DNA from 3 places in the Citrobacter braakii genome. Region 3 is predicted to be linked to each of the others. Evidence: predicted binding sites of a transcription regulator. Region 3 holds the regulator's gene; each other region holds the start of a gene.
The links. The regulator CRP, encoded in region 3, controls carbon source genes, mostly activating them, when cyclic AMP is high. The targets are predictions, from matches to a motif close to ATGTGANNNNNNTCACAT.
Positions count from the first base shown of each region.

Region 1: a site for CRP is predicted at 1,213-1,230, ahead of serC (3-phosphoserine/phosphohydroxythreonine transaminase). Genes of this name have one in related genera too.
Region 2: a site for CRP is predicted at 1,032-1,049, ahead of uxuA (mannonate dehydratase). Genes of this name have one in related genera too.

Region 1 is NZ_CP045771.1:4,164,193-4,174,339, forward strand. Features, by position in the region: gene serC (3-phosphoserine/phosphohydroxythreonine transaminase) at 1-1,063, opposite strand, end outside; gene GFC06_RS19695 (DUF421 domain-containing protein) at 1,276-1,968, opposite strand; gene ycaO (30S ribosomal protein S12 methylthiotransferase accessory factor YcaO) at 2,105-3,865, shown strand; gene focA (formate transporter FocA) at 4,270-5,127, shown strand; gene pflB (formate C-acetyltransferase) at 5,187-7,469, shown strand; gene pflA (pyruvate formate lyase 1-activating protein) at 7,655-8,395, shown strand; gene GFC06_RS19720 (MurR/RpiR family transcriptional regulator) at 8,453-9,301, opposite strand; gene GFC06_RS19725 (PTS sugar transporter subunit IIB) at 9,423-9,698, shown strand; gene GFC06_RS19730 (PTS ascorbate transporter subunit IIC) at 9,715-10,147, shown strand, end outside.
Region 2 is NZ_CP045771.1:308,356-318,502, reverse strand. Features, by position in the region: gene gntP (gluconate permease GntP) at 1-960, opposite strand, end outside; gene uxuA (mannonate dehydratase) at 1,221-2,405, shown strand; gene GFC06_RS01420 (fructuronate reductase) at 2,484-3,959, shown strand; gene uxuR (Uxu operon transcriptional regulator) at 4,181-4,954, shown strand; gene GFC06_RS01410 (hypothetical protein) at 5,601-5,810, shown strand; gene GFC06_RS01405 (porin) at 5,987-6,994, shown strand; gene GFC06_RS01400 (hypothetical protein) at 7,054-7,455, opposite strand; gene GFC06_RS01395 (MFS transporter) at 7,646-8,833, opposite strand; gene GFC06_RS01390 (DUF445 domain-containing protein) at 8,931-10,147, opposite strand, start outside.
Region 3 is NZ_CP045771.1:1,366,369-1,376,515, forward strand. Features, by position in the region: gene argD (bifunctional acetylornithine/succinyldiaminopimelate transaminase) at 1-533, shown strand, start outside; gene GFC06_RS06265 (YccS/YhfK family putative transporter) at 576-2,663, opposite strand; gene crp (cAMP-activated global transcriptional regulator CRP) at 2,715-3,347, opposite strand; gene GFC06_RS06275 (OsmC family protein) at 3,656-4,063, shown strand; gene GFC06_RS06280 (phosphoribulokinase) at 4,157-5,026, opposite strand; gene GFC06_RS06285 (YheU family protein) at 5,080-5,298, opposite strand; partial or broken gene GFC06_RS06290 (hydrolase) at 5,295-6,363, opposite strand; gene GFC06_RS06295 (ABC transporter ATP-binding protein) at 6,468-8,369, opposite strand; gene kefG (glutathione-regulated potassium-efflux system ancillary protein KefG) at 8,502-9,053, shown strand; gene kefB (glutathione-regulated potassium-efflux system protein KefB) at 9,053-10,147, shown strand, end outside.

The sequences.
Region 1 (10,147 bases), 2.1 Mb from region 3:
CCATGAAATCGGTCAGCGCTTTTACACCTTCTAGCGGCATTGCATTGTAGATGGACGCGCGCATACCACCGACCACACGGTGCCCTTTCAACGCGTGCAGACCCGCAGCGAAAGACTCTTCCAGGAAGAGTTTATCCAGGGCGCTGTCAGCAAGCTGGAACGGTACGTTCATGCGTGAACGGTTCGATTTTGCCACGTCGTTACGGTAGAAATCGCTGTTATCGATTACGCCGTACAGCAGTTCCGCTTTTTGCTGGTTAATTTTATCCATCGCGTTAACACCGCCCTGCTCTTTCAGCCATTTAAAGACCAGGCCAGACAGATACCAGGCAAAGGTTGGCGGCGTGTTGAACATGGAGTCGTTGTCATTCAGCACGGTATAGTCGAGGATTGACGGGCATGACACATGAGCCTTACCCAGCAAATCTTCACGTACGATGACAATGGTCAGCCCGGCCGGGCCGATGTTTTTCTGCGCCCCGGCATAAATTACGCCATAACGGCTCACGTCAAGAGGTGCGGAAAGAATGGTAGAGGACAGATCCGCCGTAACCACTACATTGCTGGCAAAATTCGGCGTTTCATCGATCGCAATGCCATCAATGGTTTCATTCGGGCAATAGTGCAAATACGCCGCGTTGTCAGAAAGCTGCCATTCGCTCATTGGCTTAACAGCACGCAGTCCGTCAACGGTGACTTTGGCGTCGATAACGTTCGGCGTACAGTATTTTTTCGCTTCTTTAATTGCGCTGGCGGCCCAATAACCGGCATCAACGTAATCCGCCGTGGTTTTGTCACCCAGAATATTTAACGGGATACCCGCAAACTGCCCGCGCCCACCGCCATGGCAGAACAACACTTTATAGTTGGAGGGGATGCTGAGAAGGTCGCGAAAATCCTGCTCCGCTTCCTCTGCGACCTGGATGAATTCTTTGCCACGGTGGCTAATTTCCATCACCGACGTGCCAAGACCGTTCCAGTCGCGAAGATCCTGTTGAGCCAGTTTAAGTACTTCTGCCGGTAACATTGCCGGACCTGAACTAAAATTGAAGACCTGAGCCATTTCCCCTCACCACGTTGTGTTGTTGTCCAATCAACATCCTGTCATTGGCGATAATCCGGTGACAGACATTGGTATAAGTTATTCCTGTGGATATCGGTTTTATCATTCAGTGACACGCGCCGCAATGGGTAAAACTGGCCAGGGTAAAAATGTGTCATTGGTCACACAACAGAATCTATCGGATTGACGGGTAAAAACCGAGATTTTCGCTGTCAGGTGACCCGTTTTGCCCGACTGGCCTTCGACCATTCTGGATTTGCACAGCGTGGACATAATTGATGATCTCCGGCGTTCATTTGCACCACTTCACTACACCGTATACAGGCATAGTCCCCAGCTTCAGGTATCACTTTAAATCGCTGTGTACAGCGTTTAGGCAAAATACTGAGCCCCGGCTTTACGTCTTCATCGGCAAAGAAATAGACGCTGATTTGCCCATTAGTCTCCAGGATGGCCAGTCTCACCTGTCCCAATTGCTCCACGCCGTTCAAACGCAATTCCATAAAGAATTCGAATTCCGTCATATTGGCGCTATTGAGCTTCGACCATGCCAGCTCGCCGTCCTCAATGATCACAACGGGCTTGCCCTCCAGCAAATCCTCCATTTTCTCGCTATGCGCCATCAGCCACATAACCAGCCGATACAGCACGGCAAGCGTAATAAAGACCACCAGCACCGGCAGCATCGGGACATCATCATAAAATGCCACGTCTCCCGCCGCGGATCCCAGCGTAAGGATAATCAGCACTTCAAAAAGCGACATCTGGCGTACGCCGCGACGTCCGGTGATTTTTAAAAACAGAAAAACCAATATAAAGGTATAGAAGCTGCGCAGAGCAACTTCTCCCAGAAAATCCATGGGCACCTTATCCAGTACCATTCGGTGTAAATCGAAAGCTTTCATTATTATGCTCTAAACGTGGTTGGCTGTAGGAAAGCATAGCTAATACTTTTATTTACGTCTGAACTCCGGCGACGATAGCGCCATTCATTTAAAACCCGTATCATTGCGCGCTTTCCGTACGACAAAAGTGATTTTCATGACGCAAACATTTATCCCCGGCAAAGATGCCGCTCTGGAAGACTCCATCGCTCGCTTCCAGCAAAAATTGCTCGACCTTGGTTTTCAAATTGAAGAAGCCTCGTGGTTGAATCCCGTCCCTAACGTCTGGTCTGTACATATTCGCGACAAAGAATGCGCGCTGTGCTTCACCAACGGTAAAGGCGCGACGAAAAAAGCGGCGCTGGCTTCCGCGCTGGGCGAATATTTTGAGCGTCTGTCGACTAACTATTTCTTTGCGGATTTCTGGCTGGGTGAAACCATCGCCAACGGTCCATTCGTGCATTATCCGAACGAAAAATGGTTCCCGTTGACTGAAGAAGACGACGTACCAGAAGGTCTACTGGATGCTCGTCTGCGTGCGTTTTACGATCCAGACAACGAACTGACTGGCAGCATGCTTATCGATCTGCAATCCGGTAATGAAGAACGTGGGGTCTGCGGCCTACCGTTTACCCGTCAGTCGGATAACCAGACCGTCTATATTCCGATGAACATTATTGGCAACCTGTACGTTTCTAACGGCATGTCTGCGGGTAACACCCGAAACGAAGCGCGCGTTCAGGGCCTGTCTGAAGTCTTTGAGCGTCATGTGAAGAACCGTATTATTGCGGAAAGCATCAGCCTGCCGGAAATCCCGGCCGAAGTCATGGCGCGCTATCCGGCAGTGGTGGAGTCCATCGCCAAACTGGAAGCGGAAGGTTTCCCAATTTTCGCCTACGATGGCTCGCTGGGCGGCAAGTATCCGGTGATTTGCGTTGTCCTGTTCAACCCGGCCAATGGTACCTGCTTTGCCTCCTTCGGTGCGCACCCGGATTTCGGCGTTGCGCTGGAGCGTACCGTCACTGAACTGCTGCAGGGCCGTGGTCTGAAAGATCTTGATGTCTTCACCCCACCAACCTTTGACGACGAAGAAGTGGCTGAACACACTAACCTTGAAACCCACTTCATCGACTCCAGCGGCCTGATCTCCTGGGATCTGTTCAAGCAGGATGCTGACTATCCGTTCGTTGACTGGAATTTCTCCGGCACCACGGAAGAAGAGTTCGCCACCCTGATGGCCATCTTCAACGCTGAAGATAAAGAAGTGTATATCGCCGACTACGAGCACCTGAGCGTTTACGCGTGCCGCATTATTGTTCCGGGAATGTCTGACATCTATCCGGCTGAAGATCTGTGGTTAGCCAACAACGCCATGGGCGCCCATCTGCGTGACACTATCCTCTCTCTTCCGGGCAGCGAATGGGATAAAGAAGACTATCTCAATCTGATCGAACAACTGGATGAAGAAGGCTTTGACGACTTCACCCGCGTACGCGAGCTGCTCGGTCTGGCAACCGGTGCGGATAACGGTTGGTACACCCTGCGCATTGGCGAGCTTAAAGTGATGCTGGCGCTGGCCGGCGGCGACCTGGAGCAGGCGCTGGTCTGGACAGAATGGACGATGGAATTCAACGCCTCTGTCTTTAGCGCTGAACGTGCCAACTACTACCGCTGTCTGCAAACGCTGCTGTTGCTATCTCAGGAAGAAGATCGTCAGCCGCTACAATATCTGAACGCGTTTGTTCGCATGTACGGTGCCGAGGCGGTTGAAGCCGCAAGTGCAGCATTAAGTGGCGAAGCGCCGTTCTACGGGCTTCAAACTGTTGATAGCGATCTGCAGGCTTTCCCGGCGCATCAGTCTCTGCTGAAAGCCTACGAAAAACTGCAGCGCGCGAAAGCAGCACATTGGTCAAAATAGTGACAATCAGCCTGCGCTGAGTAGGCTAAAGGTATTGTCTGGGCTATATTACGGGGCGCTTAATGCGCCCTGTTTTTTATTTTGGTCAAATCAAAAAATAAATGTAAAAACAAGGTTAAATATTAGTAGTTGATATTAAGAAAATTAGCTTATTAATGTGGTTTTTTATCTCAATTACTCCATTTTAATTAACCGCTCCAGAGGAGACAGAAAGAAAAAATTCAACTCACTTTATAATTTTTAAAATTTATTTTTATTTGGATAATCAACAAGTTACACCGTAATCGCATAAAAACCATGCGCCTTACGGGCCTATAAGCCAGGCGAGATATGATCTATATCAAATTCTCATCTATAATGCTTTGTTAGTATCTCGTCGCCGACTTAATAAAGAGAGAGTTAGTGTGAAAGCTGACAACCCTTTTGATCTTATTCTTCCTGCTGCAATGGCCAAAGTTGCCGAAGAAGCAGGCGTCTATAAAGCAACGAAACATCCGCTTAAGACGTTCTATCTGGCAATTACTGCCGGTGTATTCATTTCAATTGCCTTTGTTTTCTATATCACCGCCACAACCGGTACCGGCACAATGCCTTTCGGCATGGCGAAGCTAGTAGGTGGTATCTGCTTTTCCCTGGGGCTGATTCTCTGCGTTGTCTGCGGTGCAGACCTCTTCACCTCAACCGTACTGATTGTCGTAGCGAAAGCCAGTGGCCGCATCACCTGGGGCCAATTGGCGAAAAACTGGCTTAACGTTTATGTCGGCAACCTGATTGGCGCCCTGATCTTCGTGTTACTCATGTGGCTTTCTGGCGAGTATATGACCGCTAACGGCGCGTGGGGTCTCAACGTCCTGCAAACAGCCGACCACAAAGTGCACCATACTTTTGTTGAGGCGGTAAGTCTTGGCATCCTGGCGAACCTGATGGTGTGTCTGGCAGTATGGATGAGCTATTCGGGTCGCAGCCTGATGGACAAAGCGTTTATCATGGTATTACCGGTCGCAATGTTTGTTGCCAGCGGTTTTGAGCACAGTATCGCAAACATGTTTATGATCCCTATGGGTATTGTAATTCGCGATTTCGCCACCCCGGAATTCTGGACCGCTGTTGGGTCTTCTCCGGAGAATTTTTCTCACCTGACCGTGATGAATTTCATCACCGATAACCTGATTCCGGTTACGATCGGCAACATTATCGGCGGCGGTTTGTTGGTCGGGTTGACATACTGGGTCATTTATCTGCGTGGTAACGATCATCATTAATCTGATGATGCCCATTACACGCAGTAAATAAAAAATCCACTTAAGAAGGTAGGTGTTACATGTCCGAGCTTAATGAAAAGTTAGCCACAGCCTGGGAAGGTTTTACCAAAGGTGATTGGCAGAATGAAGTAAACGTCCGTGACTTCATTCAGAAAAACTACACTCCGTATGAGGGTGACGAGTCCTTCCTGGCTGGCGCAACTGATGCGACCACTGCACTGTGGGACAGCGTGATGGAAGGCGTTAAACAGGAAAACCGCACTCACGCGCCTGTTGACTTTGACACCTCCGTTGCTTCTACCATCACTTCTCACGACGCTGGCTACATCAACAAAGCGCTCGAGAAAATTGTTGGTCTGCAGACTGAAGCGCCGCTGAAACGTGCGATCATTCCGTTTGGCGGCATCAAAATGGTTGAAGGTTCCTGCAAAGCGTACAATCGCGAACTGGACCCGATGCTGAAAAAAATCTTCACCGAATACCGCAAAACCCACAACCAGGGCGTATTCGATGTTTACACCAAAGACATTCTGAACTGCCGTAAATCCGGTGTTCTGACTGGTCTGCCAGATGCCTATGGCCGTGGCCGTATCATCGGTGACTACCGTCGCGTTGCGCTGTACGGTATCGACTACCTGATGAAAGACAAATACGCTCAGTTCGTCTCTCTGCAGTCCGATCTGGAAAACGGCGTAAACCTGGAAGCCACTATCCGTCTGCGTGAAGAAATTGCTGAACAGCACCGCGCACTGGGTCAGATCAAAGAAATGGCTGCTAAATATGGCTGCGATATCTCTGGTCCGGCAACCAACGCTCAGGAAGCTATCCAGTGGACTTACTTCGGCTACCTGGCCGCGGTTAAATCTCAGAACGGCGCAGCAATGTCCTTCGGTCGCGTATCCACCTTCCTGGATGCCTACATCGAACGTGATATCAAAGCAGGCAAAATCACCGAGCAAGACGCTCAGGAAATGATTGACCACTTGGTCATGAAACTGCGTATGGTTCGTTTCCTGCGTACCCCTGAATATGATGAACTGTTCTCCGGTGACCCGATTTGGGCAACTGAATCTATCGGTGGTATGGGCGTTGATGGCCGTACTCTGGTTACCAAAAACAGCTTCCGCTTCCTGAATACCCTGTACACCATGGGTCCTTCTCCGGAGCCGAACATCACCGTTCTGTGGTCTGAAAAACTGCCTCTGAACTTCAAGAAATTCGCCGCTAAAGTGTCCATCGACACCTCTTCTCTGCAGTACGAGAACGATGACCTGATGCGTCCGGACTTCAACAACGACGACTACGCTATCGCTTGCTGCGTAAGCCCGATGGTTGTTGGTAAACAAATGCAGTTCTTCGGTGCGCGTGCAAACCTGGCGAAAACCATGCTGTATGCAATCAACGGCGGCGTTGATGAAAAACTGAAAATGCAGGTTGGTCCTAAATCTGAACCGATCAAAGGCGACGTTCTGAACTTCGACGAAGTTATGGAGCGCATGGATCACTTCATGGACTGGCTGGCTAAACAGTACGTCACTGCACTGAACGTTATCCACTACATGCACGACAAGTACAGCTACGAAGCCTCTCTGATGGCGCTGCACGACCGTGACGTTATCCGCACCATGGCGTGTGGTATCGCTGGTCTGTCCGTTGCTGCTGACTCCCTGTCTGCAATCAAATATGCGAAAGTTAAACCGATTCGTGACGAAGACGGTCTGGCTGTCGACTTCGAAATCGAAGGCGAATACCCGCAGTTTGGTAACAACGACTCTCGCGTTGATGACATGGCGGTTGACCTGGTAGAACGTTTCATGAAGAAAATTCAGAAACTGACTACTTATCGTAACGCTATCCCGACTCAGTCTGTTCTGACCATCACCTCTAACGTGGTTTATGGTAAGAAAACCGGTAACACCCCAGATGGTCGTCGTGCTGGCGCGCCGTTCGGACCGGGTGCTAACCCAATGCACGGTCGTGACCAGAAAGGTGCTGTTGCCTCTCTGACCTCCGTTGCTAAACTGCCGTTTGCTTACGCTAAAGATGGTATCTCTTACACCTTCTCTATCGTTCCGAACGCACTGGGTAAAGACGACGAAGTTCGTAAGACCAACCTGGCTGGTCTGATGGATGGTTACTTCCACCACGAAGCGTCCATCGAAGGTGGTCAGCACCTGAACGTGAACGTCATGAACCGTGAAATGCTGCTGGATGCGATGGAACATCCGGAAAAATATCCGCAGCTGACCATCCGTGTTTCTGGCTACGCAGTACGTTTTAACTCCCTGACTAAAGAACAGCAGCAGGACGTTATTACTCGTACCTTCACTCAGACCATGTAATTGGTTTTGACTGAAATCGTACTTTAAAAAGCGTACAATAAAGGCTCCACGTAAGTGGGGCCTTTTTAATAGCCTGCTTTGTCAGCTATCTATACTTATGGATAGCAGCCAAAACAGACTCGACACAGTTAATAACTGTGCACTAACACTGGCCCCGGATGGGCCACACCTGGAGAAACACCGCAATGTCAGTTATTGGTCGCATTCACTCCTTTGAATCCTGTGGCACTGTTGATGGCCCGGGCATCCGTTTTATTACCTTCTTCCAGGGCTGCCTGATGCGCTGCCTGTATTGTCATAACCGTGACACATGGGATACGCACGGCGGCAAAGAAGTCACCGTCGACGAGTTAATGAAAGAGGTCGTGACCTACCGCCACTTTATGAACGCCTCCGGTGGCGGTGTGACAGCGTCCGGTGGCGAAGCTATCCTGCAAGCTGAATTTGTACGCGACTGGTTTCGTGCCTGTAAAAAAGAAGGTATTCATACCTGTCTGGATACCAACGGTTTTGTTCGCCGCTACGATCCGGTGATCGATGAATTGCTGGAAGTCACTGACCTGGTGATGCTCGATCTCAAACAGATGAACGATGAAATCCATCAGAATCTGGTGGGCGTATCTAACCATCGTACGCTTGAGTTCGCACGTTACCTGTCCAATAAAGACATCAAGGTGTGGATCCGCTACGTCGTTGTGCCTGGCTGGTCTGACGATGACGACTCCGCGCACCGCCTGGGCGAGTTTACCCGCGATATGGGCAACGTAGAGAAAATCGAACTGCTGCCATACCATGAGCTGGGCAAACACAAATGGGTGGCAATGGGTGAAGAGTACAAACTTGACGGTGTTAAGCCACCGAAGAAAGAGACCATGGAGCGCGTGAAAGGCATTCTTGAGCAGTATGGTCATAAAGTGATGTACTAATGACGACCACGGCGTCGCAGCGCTCTGCTTGAGTAGCGCGACGCCAACGTTCGATGCCTACGACATAAAATATTCTGAAAGTTTATTGGTCACGCTTTCAATAGAGAAAATACGTTTCTGGTGTGCTTTACGACACTGCACGTAACGCTCATCCTGCTCTTCCAGAGCACTGAGTATGCGATCCGCCACCATCATCGCACCAGCAATTTCAGCAAAACCAGACTCACCTTCCCCCTGTAACGCAACCGCCGCCTGCAAATTCCAGTCAGAAAGCCGATTTAATGGAGCAAACGATCCGCGAGTTAACGAGAGAATTTTTATGCCTTGTTCCTTCGCTAGCGTCAGCGACTGCATCATATCGGTAGAGACTTGTTCTGTATGAATAACGATAATCCCTGTTTTTTGGCTGTCCGCCAACGGAGAGATAGCCGCCGGATAAAATCGGTCGATATAACTGGCTATTTTCCCCATCTGCACCAGATTGATTTGCAGGAATAACGCCACCGGCACCGCCGTACCTACCGCATAAATTGCAATATTACTGAGCTGATTTAACCAGGTCGCAACCGCCTGCAACTCTTTGCTGTCGATGATGGCATTGCTGTCACAAACGCTTGCCAGTACCGCCGCCGTCTCCTCACTTCCGCCATCATTCGGCCGTGCAGCTCCTTGCTCCAGAGCAAGAGCCGTTCTGAAATCAGAAAACCCCTTAAAACCAAAGGCACGGCAAAAACGAGTGATACTCCCCTCACTGGTATCAATAGAATCGGCCAGCTCGGTTATCGTATGCCGCATCACAAAATCAGGATTTTCAGTGATAAAACGCCCTACCTTTTCCAGGATCGGACTCAGCTCTGAAGCCCCATTTCTTATGTTAATCAATAAATTAGTATCTATCTGACTCATTTTTCGCCTTTTTGCACAAAATGCAAATGCTGTCACATACTTTGCCCGGCTTTGCGATAATAATTTTTATCGCACCAATGATAATTAAAAATAATTATTTTTACAAACAGGAGAACGTCTAATGAAAGGTCTGATCGTCTGTCGTACCGGTATGGGCAGTTCGCTAATGCTGAAAATCAAAGCCCAAAAAGTCATCGATAAACATGGCTGGGATATCGATCTTGAACACGATGTCCTGTCAGGGCTACGAACCTGGCAAAACATCGACTTCGTGATCACCATGAGCGACCTGACCGATGAGGTAGAAGCCGCCGGGTTCAGAGCAATCGGTATCACCGATCTGATGAACAGCGAAGAAATGGAATCTGCGCTCACCAGCGTTGTTCAAAACAACTAACCTCTCCGGGGGAAATATGGATCTCCTAAAGTTCATTGTATTCGACATTTTGGGTGTAACCCCACTTTTAGTTGGCTTTATTGCGCTAATTGGTTTGCTTATCCAGCGTAAACCCATCGAAAAAGTGCTTTCAGGTACCTTTAAAACCATCGTCGGATTTCTGGTATTTGCCGGCGGAGCAGGGATTGCGGTGACATCCTTAGGTAATTTTCAGACCTTATTCAGCGATGGATTCGGTCTGAAAGGTGTGATGCCGTTAGCCGAAGCGTTAACTGGGCTGGCACAAACCAAGTTTGCCATGTGCGTTTCACTCATCATGGTCGTTGGTTTCGGCTGGAACTTGTTTTTTGCCCGCGTAACGCCGTTCAAATACATCTTCCTGACGGGTCAACATAATCTGTATCTGTCTGCCCTCTTAACCGTTACGCTTAAGGCGCTTGGCTACAGCG
Region 2 (10,147 bases), 1.1 Mb from region 3:
GATAATGGTCTGCTTCAGTACGCCGCCCGCGCCGATGATCAGGATCACCATGGCGATGCTTTTCACCGCGTTTTCAAAGGCGTTCATCACCCACTGCATGTCGTGACCACGCGCGGTACCAAACAGCACGAAGGCGACAATCATGGCGATAAACATCGCAATTGGCGAGGAGCCTAAGAAGTTGACCACTTCCCACGCCTGCGTTCCTTTCACCAGCCAGATGTTGGCGATGGTGGTGGAGATCATGATGATCGCCGGGATCAGCGGAACCAGAATAGAGACGCCGAAAGACGGTAAATTGTTCTGGTCAACCGGTACGTCGGCCTTCATGAATGACGGCGTCGGGCGATCGAGGTTGCCGAGGAACTTCGGCAGGATAAGCCCGGCGCAGATCACGCTCGGAATAGTCACCAGAATACCGTAGATGTAGACCATACCCATGTCAGCGCCGTAGGCGTTAACCAGTGCGACCGGACCTGGCTGCGGCGGGAACAGCGAGTGGGCGGTGGTGGCGGCGGCAACGGCAGGAATCGCCAGCTTGAGGAACGGGATCTTCGCTTCTGCGGCAATGACGATCACCAGCGGCGCCAGCATAATAAACGCCACTTCATAGAACATCGCCAGGCCAAAAATCAGACCAATAATGATCACCGACAGCTGTACATAGCGCAGACCGAGTCGCGCCAGCAGCGTATGAGCAATCTGATGCGCCGCTCCGGAATCGACCATCAGCTTACCGATGACTGCCCCGAATACCACGATAATCGCCAACTCACCCAGCGTGCTGCCAAAGCCGGATTTCATGGTGTGCAGCAGCGCCATTAAGTCCATACCCGCCAGCATGCCGACCGAGAGCGCCGCCAGCAGCAGGGCGACCATCGAGTTTATTTTGAATCTTAGATTGAGCACCAGCATCAGACCGATGCCGAATACGACCCACAGAATATTGAGAACATGCATATAACGTCTACCTTTATTGGTTGAACTATTATGATTTTGGTTGAGATGTTATCCGTATTGGTTAACCATTGATGCGATGAATGTCACATTGCGTTACATGTTTACATCTTTACTGCGCTTCCTGGCCGCAAAATGGCGATCTAATCAGCAAAAATCGTGATTTGGTTAACCAATTCACTCCTTCAGGTTGACATGTCATACCAAAAGGAGGAATTTATGTGCCATATCGTCGAGTCCATAACGTAAATGAGGAATAAAAGATGGAACAGACATGGCGCTGGTATGGTCCTAACGATCCGGTCACCTTAGCGGATGTACGTCAGGCGGGTGCCACGGGCGTGGTCACCGCCTTGCACCATATCCCGAACGGGGAAGTGTGGACGGTTGATGAGATCCTAAAACGCAAAGCCATTATTGAGCAGGCGGGCCTGGTCTGGTCGGTCGTCGAAAGCGTACCGATTCACGAAGACATTAAAACCCGTTCTGGTAACTATCAGCAGTGGATCGCCAACTACCAGCAAAGCCTGCGTAACCTGGCCCAGTGCGGCATTCGTACCGTGTGCTACAACTTTATGCCGGTTCTCGACTGGACCCGTACCGACCTGGAATACGTCCTGCCGGACGGCTCCAAAGCGCTGCGTTTTGACCAGATTGAATTCGCCGCCTTTGAGCTGCACATCCTCAAACGCTCGGGCGCGGAAGCGGATTACACCGCCGAAGAGATTGCTCAGGCGAATGAACGCTTTGCCACCATGAGCGATGAAGACAAAGCGCGTCTGACCCGCAATATCATCGCCGGTCTGCCAGGCGCGGAAGAGGGCTATACGCTTGACCAGTTCCGCCAGCATCTTGCGCGTTATAAAGATATCGATAAAGCCGCACTGCGTGAGAACTTTGCCGTCTTCCTGAAAGCAATTATTCCTGTGGCGGAAGAAGCAGGCGTGCGGATGGCGGTACACCCGGACGATCCGCCGCGCCCAATCCTCGGCCTGCCGCGCATTGTTTCCACCGTGGAAGATATGCAATGGATGGTCGATACGGTCAACAGCATGGCGAACGGTTTTACCATGTGCACCGGCTCCTACGGCGTCCGGGCGGACAACGATCTGGTCAACATGATCAAACAGTTTGGCCCACGTATTTACTTCACCCACCTGCGCTCCACGCTGCGTGAAGATAACCCGAAAACCTTCCATGAAGCGGCGCATCTTAACGGCGACGTCGATATGTACGAAGTCGTGAAAGCGATCGTTGAGGAAGAGCAGCGCCGTAAAGCCGAGGGTAAAGAGGACCTGATCCCAATGCGTCCGGACCACGGCCATCAGATGCTTGACGATCTGAAAAAGAAAACCAACCCAGGCTACTCCGCGATTGGTCGCCTGAAAGGGCTGGCGGAAGTGCGTGGCGTTGAGATGGCTATCCAGCGCGCTTTCTTTAGCCGCTAAAGCGAGTTGCTGGTCACCTGTCTGGCCGGCTTTTTCTTTTCTCTTCCGTTGGTCATTCAACGGGTTCTGGAGTTCACGATGACAACGACAATTGCCAATAGCAACCTGCCGGTTGCTCGCCCTGCATGGGACAGCTCGCGCCTGCAATCCCGTATTGTTCACCTGGGATGCGGCGCATTTCACCGCGCGCACCAGGCGCTGTACACCCATCATCTGTTGGAAACCACCGACAGTGACTGGGGGATCTGTGAAGTTAACCTGATGCCGGGTAACGACCGCGTGCTGATTGAAAACCTGCGCAAACAGCAACTGCTGTATACCGTGGCGGAAAAAGGCGCGGACAACACCGTGCTGAAAGTGATTGGCTCGATGAAAGAAGCGTTGCACCCGGAGCTTGACGGCTGTGATGGTATTTTACAGGCTATGGCGCGCCCGCAGACGGCAATTGTCTCGCTGACGGTCACGGAAAAAGGCTACTGCACCGATGCTGCCAGCGGACAGTTAGATCTCAATAACCCGCTGATTAAACACGATCTGGCGAATCCAGGCACGCCGAAATCGGCGATTGGTTACATCGTACAGGCGCTGCATCTGCGTCGTGAGCAAGGGCTTGCGGCCTTTACCGTGATGTCTTGCGATAACGTGCGTGAAAATGGTCATGTGGCGAAAGTCGCGGTGCTGGGTCTGGCGCAGGCGCGCGACCCGCAGCTGGCGCAGTGGATTGAGGCTAACGCCACTTTCCCGTGCACCATGGTCGACCGCATTGTTCCGGCGGCGACGCCAGAAACGTTGCAAGAGATTGCCGACCAGTTGGGCGTGTACGATCCGTGTGCTATCGCCTGTGAGCCATTCCGTCAGTGGGTTATCGAAGATAACTTTGTCAACGGTCGCCCTGACTGGGACAACGTTGGTGCACAGTTCGTTGCCGATGTGGTGCCGTTTGAAATGATGAAACTGCGTATGCTCAACGGCAGCCACTCTTTCCTCGCGTATTTGGGCTATCTCGGCGGCTATGAAACTATCGCTGATACCATGACAAATCCGGCGTACCGCAAAGCGGCGTTCGCGCTGATGATGCAGGAGCAAGCGCCGACGCTGTCGATGCCAGAAGGCACCGATCTTAACGCCTATGCGACGCTGCTCATCGAGCGTTTCAGCAACCCATCACTGCGTCACCGCACCTGGCAGATTGCGATGGACGGCAGCCAGAAATTGCCGCAGCGCCTGCTGGATCCGGTGCGTCTGCATCTGCAAAACGCCAGCGACTGGCGTCACCTGGCGCTGGGCGTGGCGGGCTGGATGCGCTACACCCGTGGCGTGGATGAACAGGGGCAGGCCATTGATGTTGTCGACCCCTTGCTGGCTGAGTTCCAGCGCATTAACCAACAGTTCCAGGGGGCCGAACGCGTGACGGCGCTGCTGGGGCTGAGCGGCATTTTTGGCCATGATCTGGCGGAAAACGCTGATTTTGTGGAGACAGTTATCGCGACGTATCAACAGCTGTGTGAACACGGTGCACGCGAGTGCGTTGCGGCGTTAGGCGCTGACGCATAATCCCCGAAGTATGACGGGTCAATCAAAATGCTGATTTGGTTGACCCGTTTTCTGTTTTTGGCTTCCCGCAAATGCTATAGTTCAGGCGAAAAAACGTTTTTTGTAGGCTTGATAAGATGCGTCAGCGTCGCCATCAGCCAACGGCACAGGTGTCGGATGGCAGCGCATGTGCCTTATCCGGCCTACGGATCTGAATTGACGCATCTGACGGACATAACACGATGAAATCGAACACTTCTCAACAAAGACCCTACCAGGAAGTGGGTGCAATGATCCGCGATCTGATTGTCCAGACGCCGTACCAGCCCGGGGAGCGTTTGCCGCCGGAACGTGAAATTGCTGAGATGCTCAACGTCACTCGCACGGTGGTTCGCGAAGCGTTAATTATGCTGGAAATTAAAGGTCTGGTGGACGTGCGTCGCGGCGCCGGGATCTACGTACTCGACAATGCAGATGCGCAGACCATCGACAGTACGGATGTCAATCATTGCAATGACGCGGGCCCGTTTGAGCTGCTGCAGGCGCGACAGCTGCTGGAAAGCAATATCGCCGAATTCGCCGCGCTGCAGGCTACGCGTGAAGATATCGTTAAAATGCGCCAGGCGTTACAGCTGGAAGAGCGGGAGCTGGCCTCCAGCGAAGCGAACGGTTCTGAAAGCGGCGACATGCAGTTCCATCTCGCCATAGCTGAAGCCACGCATAACAGCATGCTGGTGGAGCTGTTTCGCCAGTCATGGCAGTGGCGTGAAAACAACCCGATGTGGATCCAGCTCCATAGCCACCTTGACGATACCCATTACCGTAAAGAGTGGATGGGTGACCACAAACAGATCCTGGCGGCATTAATCAAAAAGGATGCCCGCGCAGCCAAGCTGGCAATGTGGCAGCATCTGGAAAACGTCAAACAGCGCCTGCTGGAGTTTTCAAATGTTGATGACATCGACTTTGATGGTTATCTGTTTGATTCCTGGCCGCTGGATAAAGTTAACGCCTGATTTTCCTTCCTCTCCCATGCGGGCTGTTGCAGCCCGCGCGACACTTTTCAGCACAAAAGTTTATTGCATAACAACGCTTTTTCTCGTCATGAACGTCACGTAAAAAAAAGGTTTCCATCACCTCAGATGATGATTTTTCCTCCGTCGTTACGCGGTGAAAATTGATTTATATCAATTAAAAACAACTTATTTTTGCATGCGAAAAAATGCATTCTTTACCTTATTTTTACCTTTCCGTGCTTATTTTTAGACAAAATGGGCCTGTGTTAAGTGAGAATCAAACTGATTTACGCGGTGGTCAGAGCGAAGCAGCCCGGAATAACAGTGCATAAAAACAGGCGCTTCACGGAAATGTAGACATTAATAACGGCACGTAACTTATTGGCTGTAATGATGTTTTGATTTGAGGTCATGTTTATTGTCAATAGTTCTGGCTTTTTTAATCAAATGAATAAAATGAATATATGTAAAGTTAAAATTACACATTATTCTATAATCAAGTTATCTTTCATTTGAAATGCTGTTCCAGTTTTTTGTCCGTTATTAACAGTTTCATTACTATTGTCACTGTATTTTGCCGTTGACATGTTTTTACACTGACTGCATATTTCATCGCCATAAGCGTGTTTGCGTTCAGGAGATGATAATGCCCTCTCGAGATTACCCCGATATTAGAAAGGCCAGGGGTACCCGTTCAAAAGATATGGTTCTTTTAAGTGCCCGTGTCGATACCTCTCTGTGGGAATATGTTCGTACGCTGGCATTTGAAACCCGTAAAAGTAAACAAGATATTATTGCCGAAGCAATAATGTTATATCGCTCTGTTAATGAGAGCGTAAACGAAGAATCTAAGTAATTACTCTCTGTTCGGGTTTTATTTAACCCAAAATGATATGTGTCTTGCCACTTTATTATTACCTTCATTGGTGTGTTAGAGGTTTTCCCCTTTTCCATAGGGGGCTTTTTTATGCGGGTATTCTGCCTTCATAACAAAGTTGATAGCAAAATTCACAATTAAAAGTGAGTAATAACATGAAAAAGTCAGCAGTGGCATTAGCTGTAATGGTATTAGGGGTAACCTCCGTTCATGCAGCGGAAATTTATAATAAAGATGGCAACAAACTGGATCTGTACGGCAAAGTAAAAGCGGTCCATTCCTGGACTGGCGGCACCGATGCCGACGGTACATACGCGCGTCTGGGTTTTCGCGGTGAGACACAAATCAACGATCAACTGACCGGTTATGGCCAATTTGAAAGTCAGTTTGATGCCTCTAAAGCAGAAGGTTCTCAGAATGGCGTCAATACACGTCTGGCGTTTGCTGGCCTGGATTATGGCCATGACGTTAGCTTTGACTACGGTCGTAACTACGGTATTGCTTACGACGTGGGAGCTTACACTGACACTCTTTCAGAGTTCGGCGGCGACTCCTTTGAAGATACTGACCGCTTCCTTACTACACGTACTGCTGGCGTTGCAACACTCCGCACCAAAAATCTGTTTGGAGCCGTTGATGGTCTGAACATTGGCGCGCAATACCAGGGCCAGGATGACACTAACATTAGCCCGGCAAAACAGCATGGCAATGGCTATGGCTTCTCCCTGGGTTATGACAATATTGCGGATTCCGGCGTATCTGCGATTGCGGCCTACACCACCAGTGCGGTGACTGCTCTGCAGAAACGAAGCGGCTGGGATGGCGAAAACGCAGAGTTCTGGGGCGCGGGTCTGAAATATGATGCTAATGCCATCTACGTCGCGACCATGTACGGCGAGTCCCACAACCTGATTCAGGATGCGGATAAAGCTGAGCACTTTGAAGCAATGGCTGCGTATGTGTTTGATTTTGGTCTGCGTCCGAACGTGGGTTACGTTCACGCGCGTGACAACAACAATAATGACCTGACTGAATACGTAGCGTTGGGCACGGATTACTACTTCAACAAAAACATCGTGGCTGATGTGGGTTACAAAATTAACCTGCTCGACGGCAAAGACGACGACAACCAGGTTGTTGCGGGTCTGACCTATCAGTTCTAATTTGTTGTACTAGCATAAAAGGCGTCTTAGTTAAGACGCCTTTTTTAGCTCTGCCGTGTTTAAACTGGCTGACTCTCTTTCACCTGTCCACCGCTAAACAGCCATTGCCAGATGCCCACTTTTACCCATGCGACCACGCAGAGAATCAGGTAAAAAAGTGGATTATGCGTAATGGTAACGTACATGACCTCCATTAAATCCACATGCAAATTTCCGGCAATTGCCATATTGATAACAAAAATTGAGGCTACCGCGCTGGCCAGTAAAATAAATACGGCCTGAACCTGGGTTATCTCTGGTAACCTGCCAGAAGCCCATTGCCATAAAAATGTTGTTGTTAACAGGAATATAAGAAACAATCCTAACGCGCCAAACAGGCCAAAGTCTTTATAATCCTTTAGCGTGTCAATTAAACCCACCAAAATAATTAACCCCAGTAGTATTTTTTTAAACCATGACATGTACTTTTCCCGAAGATAGTGTTGATGCTGAGTTAATATGTCCATTTTTACGCATTTTAAATTGAGTTTATAAATGAACAGCCGGGGATTATAAATTGTCTGGCGGGTAATTGCCGATTATTTGTGGTTTATTAAATGTTGACATTTGATTGCGGACTAATCCTAAGATACCTGTTTATAAGGTTGTCGATTATACCCTTTTGGGGGAGGCAAAACGCTGTTTGTATAATTGTGTGAGGCTGATCAGTGCCGCAATAAACAAGGCGACGGCACCGCATAGCGTGGCGTTAACGATCGCTTGAGCGCCGCTTCCCAGCAGGCTGGTTAAGAGCGGCCCGAGTATTTGCCCAATACCGTAAGTCAGGGTGACCAGGCCCAGCAGATTAATATTGCGCGGTACGCTAAGTTGACGGGCGAGCGGCATGACCAGCGAAGTGGTACCCATAAACGTTGCACCAAAACCCACGCTGCTTATCACCAGCAGCGGCAAGGAGTCGCTGGCGAGCGTCATGACCACGCAGGCGCTTTGGATCAGTAAATTCGCCGTCAGGCATTGCAATACCCCCCAGCGTCGGGCTGCCCACAGCCAGGCGAAACAACCCGGAATAATCGATATGCCGACCAACGACCAGAGATGGGCCGTCAGCAGCGGCGACCCGGCACTTTTCGCCATCAGTGGCAGGTATGTAGCGACAATGATGTAGCCAAATCCGGCTAATCCATACAGTAGCGCCAGCAGCCACCAGGACATAGGCTGATGCTCTGTTTTTACCGGTGTGGCGGCGGGGAGCGCATGGTCGCGAGATGGCAGGAGCATAACGAGTAGCACAAAGAATACAGCGGAAGCTGCCGCTGCCCCCAGCCAGAGCGTGTGCGATGACAGCGCAAAATGCAGACCGCTGATGACATATTCATTGCCCAGCAAAATGCCTGCGCCAACGCCGGAGAACAATGCGGCGATCACGAAGGGATGCCGGGTATGATGCAGGACGATCATCGAACCAAAGATCATCATACCGGCACTGGCGACGCCTGCCAGAAAACGGATCATCATCACCAGCGCGGGTTGCTTAACGCTTGCCATTGCCAGAATCAACCCTGCGGTAGCGAGCGCAGAAGTTAACAACATCGGGCGTAAACGTGAGGGAAGATGGAAGAGCCCGAAGGAGAAGAGCAGGCTTCCCGCCAGATATCCGGCGTAGTTGGCGCTGGCAATCCAGGAGAGCTGGTCAAACGTAAACTGACCTTCCGACAGCAGTACCGGGAGCATCGGCGTATACAGAAAGCGTCCAATTCCCATGCCCAGCGTTAAGACCAGCATGCCAAAGAGCGCGACGCTGATGGCATGACGATTTGAATCGGGGCTTCCCTCGGACATACGGACTCTCATTTCACGCTGTTAGTTTGATAATTGTTATATTACATGTGCAAATGATAATGAAAGGTAAAATAAAAACAGGAATTTTACTTTCTCCTTAAAAATTCGCCAGCGTCAGCAGGGAAGGAATTTGCGACAACAGATATAACACCAGCCCAATAGAACCGCCGACCAGCGTGCCGTTGATGCGGATAAACTGTAAATCTTTGCCGATGTTTAGCTCAATTTGCTGCGACATATCGCGCGCATCCCAGCTTTTCACCGTGTCGCTGATGTGGCGCGTCAGGAAGGTGGCGAACTCCGGCGCAACTTTATACGCGGCCTGCTCCAGATGCCCATTCAGTGAGGCGCGCAGGGCGCTGTCGGCAACCAGTGTTTCGCCGAACCACTGTCCGGCGCTGGCGATGCGCTGCTTCACGCGCGAATCGTCAGCGTTAATGTCGGTTTTCACCCACTGGCGCAGGTCTGCCCACAGTTCGCCAAGATAACGGTTGAAGGCTTCGTCTTCCTTCAGATAGTTTTTCATGCTTTCGGCCCGCACGGCCATCTCCGGATCGTGTTTGAGCTTATCGATTAGCTTAAACGTGGCGCGATCGAAGGCGTGGCGGATCTGATGCGCCCGATCGTGGCTGATGTCATCCAGTAAGGAATTAACGGCATCAGACACCAGTTCGGCGCTGTGCTCGCCCAGCCATTCAGTCGGCAGGATCTTCGCTTTCAGCGGATGCTCGGTCTCCAGCCAGTGCACGATCTGTCGGGCGATAAACGCCCGCGAGCTGTCGCGCTGGAGCAGGGCGATAAGTTGGGCGATCAATGTGTCGAGCAACACCTGATGGCGGTTGTTTTTGGTCATGCTTTCCAGCATCAGCGCGCTGGTACCGGAGAGATCGACCTTGTCGATGGCTTTGTGCACTGCCCGCTTGATCAGCCGCTGAATGCGGGCGTCGTCGGTGAGTTCGAGAAAACCGCTCATGATCTGCAGCAGATGCTGGCCAATTCGCTGGGCGTTTTCCGGCTGGCTGAACCAGTTACCGATCAACAACGCCGGTTCATGGCGGCGGATCAGGGCGATCAGGGACTGGGTGTCGAGAAATTTTTCCTGCACAAACTGACCGAGATTCTCCCCGATCCGATCCTTATTGCGCGGGATAATCGCCGTATGTTGCGAGATGAACGGGATTGGTACCCGACGAAAAAGCGCCACCACGGCGAACCAGTCCGCCAGCGCGCCGACCATCGCCGCTTCGGCGATCGCTTTGATCCCGAGCACCCAGAAGTTAGGCGGCAGAAACAGCGTGATGACGAAGGTAGCGG
Region 3 (10,147 bases):
AGAGCGGGATGGGCCGTACCGGCGATCTGTTTGCCTATATGCACTACGGCGTGACGCCGGATATCCTCACCAGCGCGAAGGCCCTCGGCGGAGGCTTCCCGGTGAGCGCGGTGCTGACCACCCAAGAGATTGCCTCCGCATTTCATGTGGGTTCGCACGGTTCCACTTACGGTGGCAATCCGCTGGCCTGCGCAGTTGCGGGGGCCGCGTTTGATATCATCAACACGCCGGAAGTGTTGGAAGGTATTCAGGCCAAACGTCAGACGTTTGTCCAGCATTTGCACAAGATTGATCAACAGTTCGACATTTTCAGCGAGATTCGCGGGATGGGGCTGCTGATTGGCGCCGAGCTGAAGCCGCAGTTTAAAGGCCGGGCGCGCGATTTCCTGTATGCCGCCGCGTACGAAGGGGTGATGGTACTCAACGCCGGACCGGACGTGATGCGTTTCGCGCCGTCGCTGGTAGTTGAGCAGGCGGATATCGATGAAGGGATGCAGCGTTTCGCACAAGCGGTAGCGAAAGTCGTTGCCTGATTACCTGTTGCCGGATAAGCACAGCGCATCCGGCAGTCGATCTTAACCTTTCATGTCCCGCAGACGGCGGCTCAGCCAGATTCCGTGGTGCGGTCGCTGACGCCATGCTACCGACGAAATGGTGTGCATGGTGTTCAGATGCCCCAGTATCCGTTGCAGATGCTGCTCAAGGGTGCTTAACGGACCGTGGGATAGCATCTCTGGCGCTTCGAGAATATTCACATCGCCTGAGCTTCCCGGTCCGTCATATTCCAGCCGCTGCTGACAGCGCTGGAGCGCAATTTCACAGGATTCCAGATACCGCTGCGCTAAATCCGGCGTCAGCATTGTGTGTTCCCTTGCCAGTGTGGTCATCGCGTTGATGTGCTCGACGATGAACTGGCTGTGCGTGACCCACAGTTTCATGTCCGCCAGGTAGTGCGAGTTGAATCCTGGCTCCTGCATCGCCTGGTTCAGTGAGTTGAACAACGTGTTATGCGCCTGATTGACCCGCATGCGTTGGTACGCCAGCGGCGTGGCCTGCGGATCGTTGCTGAGGATCAGGCGAATGGCCTCCTGATCGGCTTCTAACGCATCATGGGCGTTCTTACGCAGCAGGCCGCTCTGCCACTGCGGCCACAGCCAGAGTGTACCGCCAAAGGCGATTAAGCAGCCAATAACCGTATCGACAAACCGCGGCACGATAAACTGTTCTCCGTTCAGCGTCAGCAGTTGCAGGGTGTATACCGCCGTGACCGTAAAACCGACGGTAGCCCAGCCGTAGTTTTTGCGCATGATCAGATAGCTACCCAGGGTAATCAGCAGCATGCCTGCCAGCGTGTAACCTTCCTGAATATGGAAGTGCAGGGTGACCCCGGCAATGACCAGTCCAACGAGCGTTCCTGCTGAACGGTGTAAAATACGTACCCGGGTTGCTCCGTAGCCATTTTGCGTGACGAACAGGATCGTCATCAAAATCCAGTAAGGCTTTGGCAGGTGTAAAGCGCTGCCCATCAGGCTGGCGATACTCAGCATGACGCTGATGCGTCCGGCATTACGCAGCGCCGGCGATTTCAACGACAGATAGTTTTTCAGGGCCGGGATCAGCGGCAACCGACGCTGCTTGTCTGCCATTAAATCTCGGGCGTACAGCGGTCGCTGGGTGCGTAGCACGCGGGCAATACGGCTGAAGTGCCAGTAGCAAAATTGTCCCACCGGATTGTCCGGATGCTGGTTGGCGATTTTCTCCAGCGTGCCAATCTGCTTGTCCATCGAGAAACGGGTCGGCAAGCGGTGATACAAAATATCATCGGCCAGTACCCGAAGGCGTTCGGCGACGGTGCGCGCATTCCAGCGAATCACCTGTTCGGCGTGGCTACGTTCGACCAGCTTTTGCACCTCTTCCGGCTGGTGGAGGCTGACGGAAATATGCTCCTGCAAGTCCAGTGCCTCCTGAAAGGCACGCAGCAGGCGCTTGTAATCGTTGTTGCGATGCGCCGACAGCATATGCATTTGCTGGTAGCACTGGGTAATCAGATCCACCGCTTTCTGCTGGCGAACCAGCAGGGGAGGTAGCGCTTTTTCCGGATCGGCATGCTGGGTCAGCAGGCTGTACTTGGCCTCACAGTAATCGGCTAATTCACGGTACAACAAGCTGAGCGATTCACGGAGCGGCTGCTCGCGCCACATCCAGAACCAGAACCAGTTGAACAGGCCGTACCATAACGTGCCCAGCGCATAGATCAGCAACGGTTCCCAGACGGGCATGTTCCCGACCAGGCTTAGCGTGAAAATCGCGGCGATAAGTGAGGCCGGTAACAGTCGGGCATGCAGAGGGCTTAGCTCGGCGGTTACGCCAAGAATCAGCGTCAGTCCGGTGAGGATAAGCGGCAGCGGTATGGCCTGTGCCAGCAGCAACTGCATGATCAGACTGCAACCGGCAAACAAAGACGCGCCAATAGCTAAACGTTTGAAAAAGCGCTTATGCGGGGTATCAAGACCAGCAATGTTGCAGCAGGCAGGGACCAGGGAGAAGAGGAGTCCCAGATGAAGCTGACCGATGATCAGACCAACAGCCACAGGTAAACATAGCACCAGCGTCTGCCGTAGTGCGTAGTTGATCTCTGGGTGGTATATCAGTCTTCGCCACATCGGTGTAAACAAAAGTGGCGCATCACTGAGTAACGCGCCACTTCGATGGGGTTAACGGGTGCCGTAGACGACGATGGTCTTACCGTGTGCGGAGATCAGGTTTTGATCTTCCAGCATCTTCAGAATACGACCAACGGTCTCACGGGAGCAGCCAACGATCTGGCCGATTTCCTGACGGGTGATTTTAATCTGCATGCCGTCCGGGTGGGTCATCGCATCAGGCTGTTTCGCCAGATTCAGCAGAGTCTGCGCGATACGACCCGTTACGTCGAGGAAGGCAAGGTTGCCGACTTTTTCAGACGTGACCTGCAGGCGACGAGCCATCTGTGAAGACAGGCGCATCAGAATATCCGGGTTGACCTGGATTAATTGGCGAAATTTTTTGTAGGAAATTTCAGCGACTTCACATGCGGTTTTGGCACGTACCCAAGCGCTACGTTCCTGACCTTCTTCGAAGAGGCCTAATTCACCAATAAAATCGCCCTGATTCAGATAAGAAAGGATCATTTCTTTCCCTTCTTCATCTTTGATCAGCACTGCCACTGAGCCTTTAACGATGTAATACAACGTTTCCGCTTTTTCACCCTGGTGAATCAGCGTGCTCTTCGATGGGTACTTATGAATATGGCAATGAGACAAGAACCATTCGAGAGTCGGGTCTGTTTGCGGTTTGCCAAGCACCATGCGCGGTTATCCTCTGTTATAAGCTGTCTCCAGAGCCAGAAAACGACGCTGCCTCTGGGTTTGCAAAAATATGCTTCCCGCTACCTGGGAAAGGGGCTGTCAAAAATTAACTGCAGCCTGTAATGTGATGTCCTCTGCATACATGCAGTACGTCAATGTATTACTGTAGCATCCTGACTGTTTTAGCATAGCTTTCGCCGTGTGTCTCCTGGTGTCTCGCTTCAGCATGACGCAGGTCGCCTTCCGTTGCGAGAATTGTTATGTACGCGTAATCTGTCAGGAAAATTGAAACATTGGAGTTACGAAATATGCAAGCGCGTGTAAAGTGGGTTGAGGGGTTAACCTTCCTCGGTGAGTCCGCCTCTGGTCACCAAATTTTGATGGACGGTAACTCCGGTGATAAAGCGCCGAGCCCGATGGAAATGGTATTAATGGCTGCGGGCGGTTGCAGCGCAATTGATGTGGTTTCGATCCTGCAAAAAGGTCGTCAGGATGTGACCAACTGCGAAGTGAAACTGACCTCAGAGCGTCGTGATGAAGCGCCGCGCCTGTTTACCCACATCAACCTGCATTTCATCGTAACGGGTAACGATCTGAAAGATGCGTCCGTTTCGCGCGCAGTCGATCTCTCTGCGGAAAAATATTGCTCCGTGGCGCTGATGCTGGAAAAGGCGGTGAACATTACCCACTCCTATGAAGTGGTTGCTGCTTCGTGATGTCATGCCTGATGGCGTTTCACTTATCAGGCCTACAGGATATAAACGCGTAGGCCGGATAAGGCATCAGCCGCCATCCGGCAAAATAACACCTTACTCTATCTTTTTGCCTTCCATCAGTCGCTGGACCAGCGGCAGCATAATCAATTCCATCGCCAGACCCATTTTCCCGCCCGGAACAACCAACGTATTGATATGGGAAATGAATGATCCCTGCAGCATGGCCAGTAGCCACGGGAAGTCGATCCCTTCCAGGTTCCGAAAATGAATCACGACAAAGCTTTCATCCAGGGATGGAATACTTTTGGCGGCAAAGGGGTTGGAGGTATCAACGGTCGGTACGCGCTGGAAGTTAATATGCGTACGGGAAAACTGCGGCGTAATGTAATTGATGTAATCGTCCATTGAGCGCACCACTGAGTCCATCACCGCTTCGCGCGAGTGTCCCCGCTCGCTGGTATCGCGGGTCAGCTTCTGAATCCATTCCAGGTTCACGATCGGCACTACGCCAACCAGCAGATCGACATGCCGGGCCACGTTTTGCTGTGGGGTTACGACGCCGCCGTGCAGTCCTTCATAGAACAGTACATCCGTCGGTTCAGGCAGCGGCTGCCAGGGCGTAAATGTACCCGGAACCTGATTCCACGGTACGGCCTCATCGTAGGTGTGCAGATATTTTCGCGACTGACCTTTGCCCGTCTGGCCGTATTCGATGAAGGTTTGCTCCAGCAAACCGAAGTCATTAGCTTCGGGGCCGAAATAGCTGATATGCCGCCCGGCATCGCGCGCTTTGCGAATCGCCATGTCCATTTCCGGACGGGTATAACGATGAAAACTGTCACCTTCCACCTCGGCGGCGCGCAGATTTAACTGCGCGAAAATTTTACGAAACGCGAGGCTGGTGGTGGTGGTCCCCGCGCCGCTGGACCCTGTTACCGCAATCACCGGATGTTTGGCAGACATAACAACTCCATGAATAGGTTGAATTTTTATTATAGTCGGCCGTCGGCTACGGATTACTCGTGAATCTGCTTCCTCGGCATAATGTTGACCGTTTCATGCAGTTCGGACCATACCAGCACGGCTTCACCAGATTGGAGTTGGCGTTTGACGTCGGCGACTTTTTGTTCGAGCGAGCGTTCATGTTCACCATAATCGGTGCCTTCGCGCAAGACAAAGCTTTCAATCAGATTGTCCAGCGCGTCCGGGGAGATGTCTTGCCAGGGGATGATCATGATGATGCCTCCAGATACGTTGTCAGCCAGTCCGGGATTCTGGATTCCAGCCACATCTCAGGACGGCGCACCGTACCGCCAATGAATCCGACGTGGCCGCCGTGTTCCGTCAGTTGATACTCTACCTGTGAGGGCAGATTTTCCGGTTTAGGGATCACGTGATGATCCATAAACGGATCGTCCTTGGCATGGATAATCAGCGTGGGTTTGGCGATCTGGTTGAGCAACGGCATAGCGCTACACTGACGGTAATAGTCTATAGCATCGGCGAAACCGTGGATTTTTGCGGTGATCAGATCGTCAAAATCGCGAATGCGACGCAGAGATTTCAACTGGCCCAGACTCACCGGCAGCGAGCCTGGATATGCCTCTAGCTTGCGCGAGGCATTGGCTTTCAACAGGTTTAGCAGGTAGCGCTGATAGACCCGGGAGAATCCCTTGTCCATATGGTAACTACAGGCTTCCAGCACGAAAGGCGCGGAAACGATAACCGCGGCATCAATTGGAATCTCAGTACCTTCTTTTGCCAGCAGGCAGGCCAGCATGTTTCCACCGAGCGAATAGCCTACCGCCGCGGTCGGCACGCGACCGAACTCACGTGCCAGCCAGTGTAAAAACCAGGTGCCATCTTCTGTTTCACCGGAGTGATAAATACGGTTCAGACGATTGGGTTCGCCGCTGCAGCCGCGAAAATGCATCACCACGCCCAGCCAGCCGCGCTTTTGCGCTGCTTCAATCAGGCCATGTGCGTACGGGCTGTTCAGACTGCCTTCCAGACCGTGAAAAACCACCAGGCGCGGTTTGTGTTTCGCCTGTTGCGGATCTTCACTCCATGCCAGATCGACAAAATCACCGTCGGGCAATTCCAGACGCTGCCAGTGGGCGTCGAACTTCACCTTGCGGCGAATTAAACGCGGCAGCATCGTCTGCAGATGGCGGTTACTGATACCGCGCATCGGGCGGAATTCTCGCGAATCGTCGGTAGGTGGAGTTATTTCTGTGGACGTGATTTCAACCATAACACCAGAGCAATTAATAATCGGAAAGAATAACTATACCGCGCACAGCGCGTGCGGGTTAGCCAATATGTGATTTTGTCGCGAGTCAGTCAGCAGGCAATCATCGGCTATAGTGCCGGATGGCGGCTTCGCCTTATCCGGCACTCATGATTACTCGGCCAGCATCTGCTCAAGCTGTTCCTGAGCCTCCAGCCAGGCCATTTCGCACTCTTCCAGTCCGGATTTCGCACTGGCCTGCTGCTGCAAGCATGCCGTGAGTTCGGCTTTGCGGCTTTGGTCGTACAGCTCGCTATCGCCGAGTTTTTCTTCCGCCTGTGCCAGCTGTGCGTGCAGTTTCTCCATCTCTTTTTCCAGACGGGTAATCTCTTTACGTAGCGGTTGCGTCAGGGTGCGTAGTTCAGCTTCGCGACGCTTCTGGTCTTTACGTGCCTGGGCGCTGTTAACGCTCTCTTTTGCCGGTTCGTCGCTCTGGTTTTCCTGTTTTTGCACATCGCTCAGCCACTGCTGATAATCCTCAAGATCGCCATCAAACGGCTCGACTTTCTTGTCGTGCACCAGATAGAGGTCATCGGTAGTGGAGCGAATCAGGTGACGGTCGTGCGAGACCACAACCAGCGCGCCTTCGAAATCGATCAGCGCTTCGGTCAGCGCCTGACGCATATCCAAATCCAGGTGGTTGGTCGGTTCATCAAGCAGCAGCAGGTTCGGGCGCTGCCAGACGATCAATGCCAGCACCAGACGCGCTTTTTCACCACCGGAGAAGCGGCGAGTCTCTTCGCTGACTTTATCGCCCTGGAAGCCGAATCCGCCGAGGTAGTCTCGCAGTTTCTGCTCCAGCTCCTGCGGCGCCATGCGCGCCAGGTGCTGAATAGGTGATTCATTGGCGCGTAAAAACTCCAGCTGGTGCTGTGCGAAGTAACCCAGCTTGATGCCTTTTGCCAGGCCAATCTCGCCGCTGATGGGGGCCAGTTCGCCGGCCAGCAGCTTAATCAACGTAGATTTACCCGCGCCGTTGCGTCCGAGCAGGCCGATGCGAGACCCCGGTACCAGATTCAGTTTGATCGAATCGAGAATGACGCGATCGCCGTAGCCGGCGCTGACCTTTTCCATCTTTAACAGTGGGTTCGGCAGGCTTTCCGGCTCGCGGAAGCTGAAGTGGAACGGGTTGTCCACGTGCGCAGGGGCAATCAGCTCCATGCGTTCCAGCATTTTGATACGGCTCTGCGCCTGCTTTGCTTTGGTGGCTTTAGCGCGGAAACGATCGATATAGCTTTGCAGATGCGCCACGCGCTCCTGCTGGCTTTCGTACATTGCCTGTTGCTGTGCGAGGCGGGTCGCACGCTGGATTTCAAACGCGCTGTAGTTACCGGTGTACTCGAACATCGTTTGCTGTTCGATATGAATAATTTTATCCACCACCGGATCGAGGAAGTCGCGGTCGTGGGAGATCAAAATCAGCGTGCCCTGATAGCTTTTCAGCCATCTTTCCAGCCAGATCACCGCGTCGAGATCGAGGTGGTTGGTCGGTTCATCGAGCAGCAGCAGGTCTGAACGGCAAATCAGCGCCTGAGCCAGGTTGAGACGCATACGCCAGCCACCGGAGAAATCGCTGACGGGACGTTTAAGCTGTTCGTTGGAGAAACCGAGGCCATGCAGCAGGCTGGCGGCGCGTGAGCGCACAGTCCAGGCGTCGATGGCATCCAGCTTGCCATGGACGGTGGCAATGGCATGTCCATCGTTACGTTCGTTGGCATCGTTCAACTGTGCTTCCAGTTGACGATACTCGCGGTCGCCGTCAATCACATACTCCAACGCCGGCTGTGGCAACGCAGGCGTTTCCTGATTAACCCACGCGAGCTGCCAGTTTCCCGGATAGGTAAATCCTCCGGCGTCGGCGCTGAGTTCATTTTTCAGCAATGCCAGCAGGGTAGATTTACCGCAGCCATTTTTACCTACCAGGCCAACTTTCTGCCCTGGATTAATGGTGGCCGTGGCATTTTCCAGCAAGACGCGCACGCCGCGACGAATTTGTAACGATGAGAAAACAATCATAAGGCGCCGTATGTTCAGACTATGTTAATTTATCATTATGATAATGTAATGTGTGGGCCATTTGCCGCACCGAGGCGCAATGGTAGCCCAAAACGTCGAAAATAGACAAAAGACAAAACCGGGAGGGGGATGATGTTCCAGCCAGCGAAAGTCTTGCTGCTGTATGCCCATCCGGAATCTCAGGACTCGGTCGCGAACCGGGTACTGCTTAAACCGGCCATGCAGCTCAGCAATGTTACCGTGCGCGACCTGTACGCGCACTATCCTGACTTTTTTATCGACATTCCGCATGAGCAGGCGCTGCTGCGCGAGCATGATGTGATTGTTTTTCAGCATCCGCTCTACACCTATAGCTGCCCGGCGTTGTTAAAGGAGTGGCTTGACCGTGTACTGAGCCGAGGATTTGCCAGCGGCCCCGGGGGGAATCAACTGGCGGGAAAGTACTGGCGGAGCGTTATCACTACCGGCGAGCCGGAAAGCGCCTACCGCTATGACGCGCTAAACCGTTATCCAATGAGCGATGTACTGCGCCCTTTTGAGCTAACGGCCGGTATGTGCCGCATGCACTGGATGAGCCCTATCATTGTCTACTGGGCCAGACGGCAAACGAAACAGGAGCTGGACAGCCATGCGAAAGCGTATGGTGACTGGCTGGCGAATCCGATCCCTGTGGGAGGCCGCTGATGGAAGGTTCTGATTTATTGACTGCCGGCGTGTTGTTCCTCTTCGCGGCGGTGGCTGCCGTTCCGCTGGCCTCAAAGCTGGGTATCGGTCCGGTGCTGGGTTACTTGCTGGCGGGGATTGCTATTGGCCCATGGGGATTAGGGTTCATCAGCGATGTGGATGAAATCTTACACTTTTCCGAACTGGGCGTAGTTTTTCTGATGTTCATCATTGGGCTGGAACTTAATCCAGCCAAATTGTGGCAATTGCGGCGTTCAATTTTTGGCGTCGGCGCCGCGCAGGTGATGCTAAGTGCGGTCGTGCTGGCAGGGCTACTGATGCTTACAGCGTTCTCCTGGCAGGCGGCAGTGGTTGGCGGCATTGGTCTGGCGATGTCATCCACCGCTATGGCGCTACAGTTGATGCGCGAAAAAGGCATGAATCGCAGTGAATCCGGACAACTGGGCTTTTCGGTGCTGCTATTTCAGGATCTGGCGGTGATCCCCGCGTTGGCGCTGGTTCCGCTGCTGGCGGGGTCTGCTGACGAACATTTTGACTGGATCAAAGTGGGGATGAAGGTGCTGGCCTTTGCCGGCATGCTGATAGGTGGACGTTATTTGCTGCGTCCGGTTTTCCGCTTTATTGCGGATTCTGGCGTGCGGGAAGTGTTCACCGCCGCCACGCTGCTGTTAGTGTTGGGTTCTGCTTTATTTATGGATGCGCTGGGTCTGTCGATGGCGCTGGGGACCTTTATCGCGGGCGTTCTGCTGGCGGAAAGCGAATACCGACATGAGCTGGAAACGGCAATCGATCCGTTTAAAGGCTTGTTGCTTGGCCTGTTTTTTATCTCCGTAGGTATGTCGCTTAACCTTGGCGTGCTCTATACCCATATTTTGTGGGTGGCGGCGAGCGTGATAGTGCTGGTGGTAGTAAAAATGCTGGTGCTGTATGTACTGGCGCGTCTTAACGGCATGAGAAGCTCAGAACGGATGCAGTTTGCCGGGGTTTTAAGCCAGGGCGGTGAATTCGCTTTCGTGCTGTTTTCAACGGCCTCTTCCCAACGGCTGTTTCAGGGTGACCAAATGGCGCTGTTGTTGGTGACCGTCACGCTGTCG